2 regions of the Paenibacillus sp. JJ1722 genome follow, and region 2 is predicted to be linked to the other one. Evidence: predicted binding sites of a transcription regulator. Region 2 holds the regulator's gene; the other holds the start of a gene.
The links. Region 2 encodes LexA, which represses DNA repair genes until DNA is damaged. Its sites were predicted from a motif close to CGAACATATGTTCG; they were not measured.
Positions count from the first base shown of each region.

Region 1: recA (recombinase RecA) is a predicted target of LexA. The motif match lies at 1,823-1,836, and genes of this name have one in related genera.

Region 1 is NZ_CP182500.1:2,322,877-2,326,297, reverse strand. Features, by position in the region: gene ACM1ND_RS10585 (regulatory protein RecX) at 1-495, opposite strand, end outside; gene recA (recombinase RecA) at 692-1,753, opposite strand; gene ACM1ND_RS10575 (competence/damage-inducible protein A) at 1,996-3,264, opposite strand; gene pgsA (CDP-diacylglycerol--glycerol-3-phosphate 3-phosphatidyltransferase) at 3,360-3,421, opposite strand, start outside.
Region 2 is NZ_CP182500.1:3,337,371-3,340,791, reverse strand. Features, by position in the region: gene ACM1ND_RS14660 (hypothetical protein) at 558-698, opposite strand; gene ACM1ND_RS14655 (hypothetical protein) at 739-903, opposite strand; gene ACM1ND_RS14650 (hypothetical protein) at 1,140-1,442, opposite strand; gene lexA (transcriptional repressor LexA) at 1,725-2,351, opposite strand; gene ACM1ND_RS14640 (LysM peptidoglycan-binding domain-containing protein) at 2,540-2,908, shown strand; gene ACM1ND_RS14635 (DUF896 domain-containing protein) at 3,017-3,223, shown strand; gene ACM1ND_RS14630 (hypothetical protein) at 3,344-3,421, shown strand, end outside.

The DNA.
Region 1 (3,421 bases), 1.0 Mb from region 2:
GCCCTTCTGACGAAGTTCTTGCCTAACCCACATCTTCCCCTTACGTTGGCTTGTTATGCGCTGCCTTGCCCATTGACGGGCGTATAAATCATCATCTACGAGTTGTTCCCTATGGAGTCGGACCATTACTTCGTCAATAACAGACTGATCCAGTTCTTTTTGCGCTAAACGCTGGGCAATTTCCTGACGTGTGCGAGGCTTTCGCCCCAAATAGCGAAGCGCAAGTACATAAGCCTGTTGCTTTTCATCTGCCAGAACGATATCTTCCAGTTCTTTTTTATCAAATGACGTTCCTTTGAACATATTGTACTTGATCATTACATCTTCTAATACAGACAGTGAATAAGGACCAAAATGTATGATATACCTTCCATGTTTGCGTCCCTGTCCCTGCTCTACCCTAGTAATCATCAATTCCTCATGATCCGGAAAAAGAGAAATCCCTTGTTGCTTATTTGCTTCCGAAGTGTATTCATCTTCATCGTCCAACTGCAATATATTTCCCTCACTTTGAAATTCACGAAAGCAGCCTTTGAACACCTGCTACGCAAAAGTTAGATTCCACTGACAAAGCAGACTCTAGTTGATGCAAAAATGCCCTGCACAACTGTGCAGGGCATCAGAATCATGCTATTCAAACGGACGGTGCCATAACCCTGGCCCCAGTTCACAAACCAGGATTCACCGAGCTTTATTCAAGCTCCAACAATTCCTGTTCTTCCTTCGCTTGCTGTGCCAACTCTTCTTCTGTAGGCGGAGCAACCGTCGTAATCAGATTGCTGGCCACCCGAATTTTTTGTTCGATCGTACTAGCAATATTCGGATTTTCCTTCAAAAATTGCTTAGCATTCTCACGTCCCTGACCAAGGCGCTCACCTTCGTAGGAATACCAGGCTCCGCTCTTGTCGACAATGTCATGCTCCGTACCGATATCGATCAGGCTACCTTCTTTGGAAATGCCCTCACCGTACATAATATCTACCTCAGCCTGACGGAAAGGAGGGGCAACTTTGTTCTTCACGACTTTAATACGTGTGCGGTTACCCACAATGTCGTTACCCATTTTCAAACTTTCAATACGACGAACATCCAAACGTACCGTAGAGTAAAACTTCAAGGCACGTCCACCTGGTGTTGTTTCAGGGTTACCGAACATAACACCTACTTTTTCACGTAGCTGGTTAATAAAAATAGCAATGGTTTTCGACTTATTAATGGCTCCAGAAAGCTTACGCAATGCCTGAGACATCAAACGTGCTTGAAGACCAACGTGGGAATCTCCCATTTCGCCTTCAATCTCTGCCTTGGGCACAAGTGCCGCTACGGAGTCAACAACTACAATGTCTACTGCTCCACTACGTACAAGAGCTTCGGCAATCTCAAGCGCCTGCTCTCCTGTATCTGGTTGCGATAGTAACAACTCATCAATATTGACACCCAGCTTGCTTGCATACGACGGATCAAGCGCATGCTCGGCGTCGATAAAGGCGGCTTGTCCGCCTGTTTTTTGCACCTCTGCGATAGCGTGAAGAGCTACTGTCGTTTTACCGGATGATTCCGGTCCGTATATTTCAATAACCCGGCCTCTTGGAAAGCCGCCCGTTCCTAACGCAATATCCAAAGCAATCGAACCACTGGGGATCGTTTCCACTTGCATGTGGGTAGACTCACCCAACTTCATAATGGAACCTTTACCAAATTGCTTTTCTATTTGACGGAGCGCCATATCCAGCGCAGCACGACGATCTGACAATAAACTCACATCCTTCATTGTTTGTACTTTAATAATACCTTGTTTTGACACGCTTGCCAAGCATTTTTTCGAACATACATTCGTTTTTTTTGTTCACACAGCTCTCTTCTACAATTACACCTGTCTCTTAAAACAAAAAAAGAACCGCTGGCAAAAGGCTTTGCAACGGTTCTTCCGATAAGAAGATTATATCATGAATATCTATCTAAAACAACTCTACGACCCACACTGTACATAGATGTTTAAAAGAGTTTCTCGTTCTCTACCAGTCTGCGCCACAATCTGTACAGGATTGCTTTGACTGATCGCAGTCGGATTGTTTCACGGTTACCACTCAGTCTCAGTTCATGTACTTCCGTTTCCTTGTCGCGTTCAGCAATGCCAATATACACCAGACCGACTGGCTTCCGTTCGGAATACCCAGGCCCGGCAACACCAGTAACTGAAAGTCCAAAATCGCTGTCCATGATCATTCTTGCCTGCTCTGCAAGCACAAGGGCTACTTCCTTACTCACTGCACCTGGCGCTTGATCCCCTTCCAAATAATCATAAGGCACGTTGAGTAATTTCATCTTCATTTCATTGGAATAGCACACGATGCCACCTTGAAACATAACAGCACTGCCAGGTATAGAAGTGATGTGTTCCATCAGCATTCCACCTGTACAGCTTTCTGCCGCACTCACAGTGAGCCCGCGTTTGGCCATTAGATCTACGATAACCTTCTCCAGCGTAACATCTTCACTTGCATACATATATTCCGAAAGACGCTGCTGAATTTCTACTTCCGTAGCCGTCAGCTTAATTAGTGCTTCACTTTCGCTGGCCGCCTTGGTGGATATACGGATCGTGACTTCCCCTTCCTTGGCATAAGGAGCAATCGTGGGGTCTGTCTGGGATTGGATCAGATCTAACAAATGGGTTTCAAGAGCTGACTCACCGATCCCTGCAAATTTTAGCATTTTTGAATAAATTGGCATTTCCTCACCGCTCAATGCCTGCTGAAGCAACCAAGGTTTCGCTTGGTTTGCAAACATGGGTTTGAGTTCCTTAGGCGGTCCAGGCAAAACTACATAAAATTTACCGTCCTGTGCAATTGCGTCGCCCACAGCTAGCCCTGTCTCATTTTCAAGGGGAGTAGCGCCTTCAATAGAAAGCGCCTGCCGGCGGTTATTCTCGGTCATTTCTACCCCACGGTTACGGAAAAACTGATCTAGCTTGTCCATTGCAAGACGATCTATGTGCAATTTTCGCCCCAATACAGACGCTATCGCATCTTTCGTCAAATCATCCTGAGTCGGTCCCAGACCACCGGAAAACAAAATAATATCCGCACGCTTCTGAGCAATTCTTATCGCTTCCTGAAGCCGATCTATGTTATCGCCAACTACAGTCTGAAAATATACATCGATTCCGATTGTAGCCAACTCTTGTGACAAATATTGAGCATTTGTATTCACTATTTGTCCGAGCAATAACTCTGTACCTACTGCAATTATTTCAGCTTTCATCAATTCTTCCTCCTGTACTGCGAATATTATGGGAATTATGTAAAGAAACAGCAATAAGTTTAGTCCCTATTGCTGTTTCCATAAAATTTATCCTGTTAAACTTTGGAGGAGCTCAGCAAGTGGATATTTTTCACAAAATAATCAATACCCGAATAAA
Region 2 (3,421 bases):
GCTTTCTAAATAATCATGTAAGGGTATGATTATTTAGAGAAGGATTTTTAGCGCTTATCCAGAATGAATTGTCGAGTTGATCAACATGAATCATACATATGAAGTGTTGATCCAATATCGAATTGTTTTCAGCTGCATTAAGTCAGATAAGAGCATCTGTAGTCCAGCCGTTGAGTAGGATATGATGGAGTTTGTGGAATACGGTGGTGGGGAAGTGGGGCCTTATAAAGTTTTAAAATAAAAAATTGAGCAAACAATGCAGCAACGTACAAACCATGGACGGATATACAGCCGGAATACTTAAGTGAAAAAAGCTGAAGCAAGTTTGAGGGCTATAGGTGTGGTCAGTTGTACACAAAGTATTTGAGTCAAGAATGCTGCTGCTTTTGACTGGGTACCATTTCGCTTCTGTTTTAACCAGTGGAAGCATAGTTGAATATGTATGTTAAAAGGAAGGCAACTGAATTTAGCAGTTCTATGGGATTTAGGAGTTGGGTGTATCGTTTAACACAAAAAAAGCAGGAAGAATCCTTCCCGCTTTTGCTTGAAAACGATTATTAACGTCTGCGTTGTCTATCATTTACGCTAAACAGATTAACAGCCAGTGCGTTACCTCTTGCACGCGCAATGGCTCTTTGAGTGGAACGGATGTTTAATCTTCTTCTTCTTAAATCACGTTTGCAATGTCTTCTGCTCATAATATCACCTCCCTTCAAGAAATGAAGGTACGGTTAAATCTTAGTGGCGTTTATGCTTACGCTTGGAAATTTTGATATTCAAGGCATTGGTTGCTAGTGCATTTCCGCTTCCTGTTTTAGCAGCTGCGGCTTGAAAGACTTTAACGACCAGATATCTGTTTTTCCCGATGCGATGCTTATACGTTTTAACTCTATTTCTGATCATCTGCATATCTCCTTTGCTTAGTTCTGCTATATACATATGTCAATTGTGATAGTAATGTATCAGCATAAATCTATTAAAAGCAAAAAGAAGCTAGTACCTATATTCCTAATGGATAATAAAAAAACTCATGCGAACCTGTCTTCGCCTTTTCAACTTTACGTTGCAGGAGAATGTTACAGGCAGGTCGGCATGAGTCTAATAGTGTAGATAAAGATAATAGGCAGTTAGTATGAAAATTATTTACTATTAAGAGTGTTAAGTTTTTTCTCGTAGTACGCCTCTTGAGCAAGAATATGATTCAGTTGTTCAGAGAGCTGTTTATATTCTTGGCTGTCTTCTGGATAATTATTTCTTTCGAAAATTACAGCTTCGAGTTGCTTTTCTAAATACCTGAAATGGATAAGTATTTGTATATACTTAATACGGTCATAGGTTGTTATGTGGGAGTTCTCTTTTGCATACAAATGATCCATTGTTGGAACTACACAGCTTATGGCGATAAATATCACAACAAACGCTGAAATTATAATTTTTTTCATTTAATTCCTCCTACAGAGCTATAAGTAATTAATATACCATATTTATCTAAAACAAAGAAAGATCTATTAGTTTTGCCCATGACAGTATAGCTGCTCAAGGTCAGTGGGGGATTATTTGAGATGAGGAGGCTGATTTTTAGTAGAAAAAATAGGGATAGGTTGCTGAAATGAAAAAATAGTTGTGAGATACATAATAAACATAATAGCAATACAAAACCGGCTTGCCCTAGGCAGCCGGTTTTGTATTAGTGGATAGAATAACGGGGAAGAAAGAACGAGAAATCAGTGGAAGTCCCGGAAGAGTCCTACAACCTTGCCCAAAATGCTGACGTGTGTCAGGCGAAGCGGTTCAAAGGCTGGATTTTCAGGTTGAAGCCGAATATGATCCTTTTCTTTGTAGAAGGTTTTAACTGTAGCTTCGTCTTCATCTGTCATAGCTACAACAATATCACCATTATCAGCGGTCTGCTGCTGACGTACGATTACATAGTCTCCGTTAGCAATACCAGCTTCAATCATGCTTTCGCCTACAACAGATAACATGAATATTTTATCCTCACCAACAAAGTGTTGGGGAAGAGGAAAGTAATCTTCAATATTTTCTGTCGCCGTAATAGGAAGGCCAGCAGTTACTTTGCCGACGACGGGGACACGACTAATGGAGTAATTAATCAAGTTGCTGTTATCCGATTCGTCTTGACCGAGTAACTCAATAGCCCGTGGTTTTGTAGGATCGCGGCGAATGAGTCCTTTTTTCTCTAAACGATCCAAATGACCATGAACCGTAGAACTGGAGGCTAATCCGACAGCCTCGCCTATTTCGCGTACAGAAGGGGGGTATCCCTTTAGACGCACTTCATTGCGGATAAATTCAAGAATGGCCTGCTGGCGGCTCGAAATCTTAGACATACCGTATCAACCCCATTTAGTAACGTTTGGGAAAATTATAGCATAGAACCTCCGTTCGTACAAACATAAGTTCTAAATAATCCCTGAAAATAATTGCGAACTTTTGTTCTCTTTTCTATTGAACAAAACAAATGTTCGTGTTATATTGTGAAAACATAAGAACAAACGTTTGGAGGACACAGCCAATGATGAAATATAGCACTTATCAAAGTATTTTTCCGATGAATTTAGAAAATTTACAGGAGACTCGAAAAGAGGGTAGGGCACGTTTTATGCAGATTATTACCAATACTCTTTTACTTAAGCTTCTTATTATAGTGATTGTTGCTTGGATTGCAGGGGCAGGTGTACTTACAGTTTTCGCGGCACCTTCAGCTTCCAAGGAAGAAGTGACTAAACTGACCGTACAACCTGGGGATACGTTGTGGGAGATTGCCGCAAATCATAAACCGGAACGAATGGATACACGGGTATATATAGAAGGAATTGTGCGGATTAACGGTTTGGAGGATCGGGGAGTGCAAGTAGGTCAGGTACTCAAGCTTCCTAACTTCTGATCTATAGACTATTAGAGCTTGTCAGGGAGCGTAATACGGGAGCCTTGACAAGCTCTTTTCTACATGTCAAAGTGTATTATATCTTTGCTTTTATGGAGGGGACACAATTTGGATATAGACAGCTTGGTACAGCGCATTAATGAATTAGCGCGCAAAGCAAAATCCGAGGGTTTGACGGAAGAGGAAGCCACAGAGCGCGCCAATCTTCGGGAAATTTATTTAGGTAACATTCGCCGTAATTTTCGGCAGCAGCTTGAGACGATTGAATTTGTGGACGATGATACATCGAAAGGAAATGACGGGCTGAAGCATTAATGTTGTTAAAGTGCCCAAGCCTGCAATTTGCCTTTTGTTTTAGGTACCTTTTATGGTATCTATATAGATCAGCTTTGAGGCAATTGTTTTAATGTAATATATCTGGGAAGGAATTGAGAGATGGCCCGATCATTTGAAAGAAAAGTACGCAAAAACACAGCGCATTTAAATAAATCGCGCAAAAAGCAAGGCATTCAA